Regions from separate parts of the Neorhizobium sp. BETTINA12A genome, predicted to be linked through region 2. Evidence: riboswitches for the same ligand, from Rfam matches in the RefSeq annotation. Region 2 holds a riboswitch; the other holds the start of a gene.
The links. A riboswitch is a leader RNA that binds a small molecule or an ion and turns the genes downstream of it on or off. The one in region 2 is predicted to bind S-adenosylmethionine.

Region 1 (2,199 bases), on a different contig from region 2:
CGAAGGGCGTCATCTCGGCGGCATAGAGCGGCGGCACGTGCACCGCCTCACGCGAGACGAGGATATAGAATTCGTCGGGATCGAGGATCAGTTCGTTGCGGCCGCGGCTGTAAAGCGGCTCCCAGAAATCGAAGATGTCGTGCTGCGCCTTCTTGTCGACGTCGACGACGGCCGTGTGGTGTTTGCCGCGATAACCGATCAGGCCGACGCTATCGCCGGACAGATCGATCGACAGGGCGATGCCGCCGCCCGAGACATTTGGCTTGGCGGATGCGACCAGGGTTTCGTCATTGTGGAGTTGCAGGAGGTCGGGCTCGCTCAGCAGCGCATTGCCGACCCGGAAGCGGATTTGCGACAGACGCGAACCGCGGCGCACCACGATCGGGAAGGTACGAGGCGAGATTTCGAGATAGAGTGGCCCGGAATAACCGGTCGGAATCTTGTCGAACTCCTGCGCGTAATCGGTGATGACGCGGGTGAAGATGTCGAGCCGGCCGGTGGAGCTTTTCGGATTGGCGGAGGCAGACATATTGGCCGGCAGATCGAGCCGTTCCATCAGCGGCACGATGTAGACGCAGCCGGTTTCCAGCACGGCGCCTTCGGAAAGATCGATAACGTGCAGCTTCAGCCGATCGAGCTTATCGGAGACCAGGCTCGTCGGGCCCGGCATGAAGCTGGCGCGGACGCGAAAAGCCTTGGCACTCAAGCGCAGGTCCAGGCTTGCCGGCTGGACCTGGTCCCGGTCCAGTTCACGTTCGGAAATCAGCCGTCCACTGTCGAAAAGCGCCGCGATCGCGCGGTCTGCCAAAATTCCTGTTTCGCGAGCCATCATGTCTCTCTCAAGTTTACGAGGCGACAAAACCAAATGCGAGCCATTGACGCAAGCGGGACGCGGCGCTATGCCACTCTTATCCCGTGGTGATTTGGCCGGTCGGCTTGCAGCCACGTTAAATAAGTGGCTAAAAAGACCGGGTGCGAAACCGGTCTGCTTATGCGACCGGTTTTTTTGTTCTGAATGGGGAACACGCATGACTAAGAATTGGCGCCCGGCAACTCAGCTCGTACACGGCGGCACGCTGCGCTCGCAATATGGCGAAACGTCGGAAGCGATCTTCCTGACCCAGGGTTTCGTCTATGACACCTCGGAAGCGGCGGAAGCCCGCTTCAAGGGCGAGACCGACGGCTTCATCTACGCCCGCTATGGCAGCCCAACCAACGACATGTTCGAAAAGCGCATGTGCATGCTGGAAGGCGCCGAAGATGCGCGCGCCACAGCATCCGGCATGGCTGCCGTTACCGCCGCGATCCTCTGCCAGCTGAAGGCCGGCGACCATATCGTCGCGGCCCGCGCCCTGTTCGGCTCCTGCCGCTGGGTGGTCGAGACGCTCGCTCCGAAATATGGCATCGAATGCACGCTGGTCGACGGCCGCTTCCTCGAGAACTGGGAAAAGGCGATCACTCCGAAGACCAAGGTGTTCTTCCTGGAAAGCCCGACCAACCCAACGCTCGAAGTGGTCGACATTGCCGGTGTCGCCAAGCTCGCCAACCAGATCGGCGCCAAGGTCGTCGTCGACAACGTGTTTGCGACCCCGCTCTACCAGAAGCCGTTGGAACTCGGCGCGCATATCGTCGTCTATTCGGCCACCAAGCATATCGACGGCCAGGGCCGCTGCCTCGGCGGCGTCGTGCTTTCCGACAAGGAATGGATCGATGAGAACCTGCACGACTATTTCCGCCATACGGGCCCGGCCATGTCGCCCTTCAATGCCTGGACGCTGCTGAAGGGCATCGAAACCCTGCCGCTGCGCGTCAAGCAGCAGACCGAGAGCGCCTCGAAGATCGCCGACTTCCTCGCCGAGCAGAAGCAGGTCGCAAAGGTCATCTATCCTGGCCGCAAGGACCATCCGCAGGCCGATATCATCGCCCGGCAGATGAAGGCCGGCTCGACGCTCGTCTGCTTCGAACTGAAGGGCGGCAAGGACGCGGCCTTCAAGCTGCAAAACGCGCTGGAGATCGTCAGGATTTCCAACAATCTCGGCGATTCCAAGAGCCTGATCACCCATCCGGCGACGACGACGCACAAGAACCTGACGGACGAGGCCCGCGCCGAGCTCGGCATTTCGCCGGGCACCGTGCGTCTGTCGGCCGGCATCGAGGATACCGACGACCTGATCGAGGATTTCGCTCGGGCGCTTTCAA
Region 2 (2,199 bases):
ATAGCCATAAGCGCCGAAAGGTGACGTGCCGCCGGTGCCGATCCATTTCGAGCCGCCCTGATGCCGACCCTTCTGCTCCTCGAGCCGCTGGCGCAGGGTGTCCATCAGCTTCTCGAACCCGCCGAGCGACTCGACGAGCTTCTTCTCTTCGTCGGTCAGATGCTTTTCGGTGAGCTTGCGCAGCCATTCTTCAGGGATGCTGGCGACATCCACGCTAGGCTCTCCGGAGACCATTTCCAGCCCGCGGAAATAGGACGAAAAGACCCGGTCGAACTTGTCGATATGCCGCTCGTCCTTCACCAGCGCCGTGCGGGCGAGGAAATAGAAGGCCTCCACATCGAAATCCGCGATCCCTTCTTCCAACCCTTCCAGAAGGTCGAGGAATTCCCGGAGCGTCACCGGGATCTTCGCTTCCTTGAGGTGAAGGAAGAAGGGAATGAACATCGCGTCGAAAACCTATTCGGTACCGATCTTCTCCGGATCATAGGGGGTGGTCTGGTAGATCTCGTTGATCCAGTTGCCGAACAGAAGATGTGCATGGCTGCGCCAACGGTTCAAGGGCGTCAGCGTGTCGTCGTTATGCGGGAAGTAGTTATGCGGCATCCTGATCGGTACGCCGGCATTGACGTCCCGGAAATACTCGTCAGCCAGCGAGGTGGAGTCGTATTCCACATGGTTGAACATATAGAGCCGCTTGCCGGCCTTCTCGTGCACCAGGCAGATACCCATTTCCTCGGATTCCATCAGGATTTCGAGGTTAGGGTTCTTCTCGATGTCGGCGCGGCGGACTTCCGTCCAGCGCGACACCGGCACTTGGAAATCGTCTGAAAATCCGTTGAGATAGATCGAGGACGGCACGAGGTTGCGGTGGCGATAGACGCCGAACGCTTTTTCCTTGAGCTCGTATTTCGGCACGCCATGGAAATGGTAGATCGCCGCCATCGCGCCCCAGCAGACATTCATGGTCGAATGCACGTTGGTCGTGGTCCAGTCGAGGATTTGCCTCATCTCGTCCCAATAGGTGACGTCCTCGAAAGGAAGCGTCTCGATCGGCGCACCGGTGATGATGAAACCGTCGAACTTGCGGTGCTTCACCTCTTCCCATGTTTCATAGAAGGAAAGGAGGTGATCTTCCGACGTGTTCTTAGCCTTGTGGCCGCCGACGCGGATCAGCGAGAATTCGACCTGCAGCGGCGAGGCGCCGACAAGGCGCGCCATCTGCAGCTCGGTCTTGATCTTGTTCGGCATGAGGTTGAGCAGCCCGATCTGCAGCGGACGAATGTCCTGCCGCACCGCCATGGTTTCGGTCATCACCCGGACGCCCTCGGAAACGAGGGTGCTGTATGCGGGCAGCGTATCGGGAATCTTGATCGGCATGTCTCAACCCAACAAAAATAAAACCGGCGGCAAGATAAATCGCGACCGGTCCGTGGGAAGACATCTTCTCGCGGCCCTTTAGCGACTTTTTTAACGTGGCTGCAAGCCGGCCGGCCAAATCACCACGAATTCTCGGGAGTTCAAATACGCCTTGCTACGACCGGCGTCAATGGGAGCATAATCTTCCGCTCAGCGCTCCCGCCGCGCCATGAAGGCCAGCCGCTCGAAGAGATGCACGTCCTGCTCGTTCTTGAGGAGAGCGCCATGCAGCTTCGGCAGCGCGTTCTTGACGTCGCCGCGCAGATCCGAGGGATCGACATCGTCGGAGACCAGCAGCCGGATCCAGTCGAGCGCTTCGGAGGTCGACGGCTTTTTCTTCAGTCCCGGCATCTCGCGGATTTCGTAGAATTGGGTGAGCGCATTGCGCACCAGCGTCTGCTTGATGCCCGGATAATGAACCTCGACGATGCGGGCGAGCGTATCGACGTCGGGGAAGCGGATATAGTGGAAGAAACAGCGGCGCAGGAAGGCGTCCGGCAGCTCCTTCTCGTTATTGGAGGTAATGATTACGATCGGCCGGACCTTGGCGCGCACCATCTCGCCGGTCTCGTAGACATGGAATTCCATGCGGTCGAGTTCCTGCAACAGGTCGTTCGGGAACTCGATATCGGCCTTGTCGATCTCGTCGATCAACAGGACGAGTTTCCTGTCGGAGGCAAAGGCCTGCCACAGCTTGCCGCGGCGGATATAGTTGGCCACGTCGTGGACGCGCTCATCGCCGAGCTGGCTGTCGCGCAGCCGCGAGACGGCGTCGTATTCGTA

Region 1: another riboswitch for S-adenosylmethionine. It lies ahead of MOV61_RS02960 (O-succinylhomoserine sulfhydrylase); the one in region 2 lies ahead of metA (homoserine O-succinyltransferase).

What each region holds. Positions count from the first base shown of each region.
Region 1 covers NZ_JALBGW010000005.1:76,013-78,211, forward strand. The annotation lists gene MOV61_RS02955 (2'-deoxycytidine 5'-triphosphate deaminase) at 1-832, opposite strand, end outside; SAM riboswitch at 906-984, shown strand; gene MOV61_RS02960 (O-succinylhomoserine sulfhydrylase) at 1,029-2,199, shown strand, end outside.
Region 2 covers NZ_JALBGW010000087.1:14,203-16,401, reverse strand. The annotation lists gene MOV61_RS19385 (VWA domain-containing protein) at 1-444, opposite strand, end outside; gene metA (homoserine O-succinyltransferase) at 457-1,377, opposite strand; SAM riboswitch at 1,436-1,513, opposite strand; gene MOV61_RS19375 (MoxR family ATPase) at 1,567-2,199, opposite strand, start outside.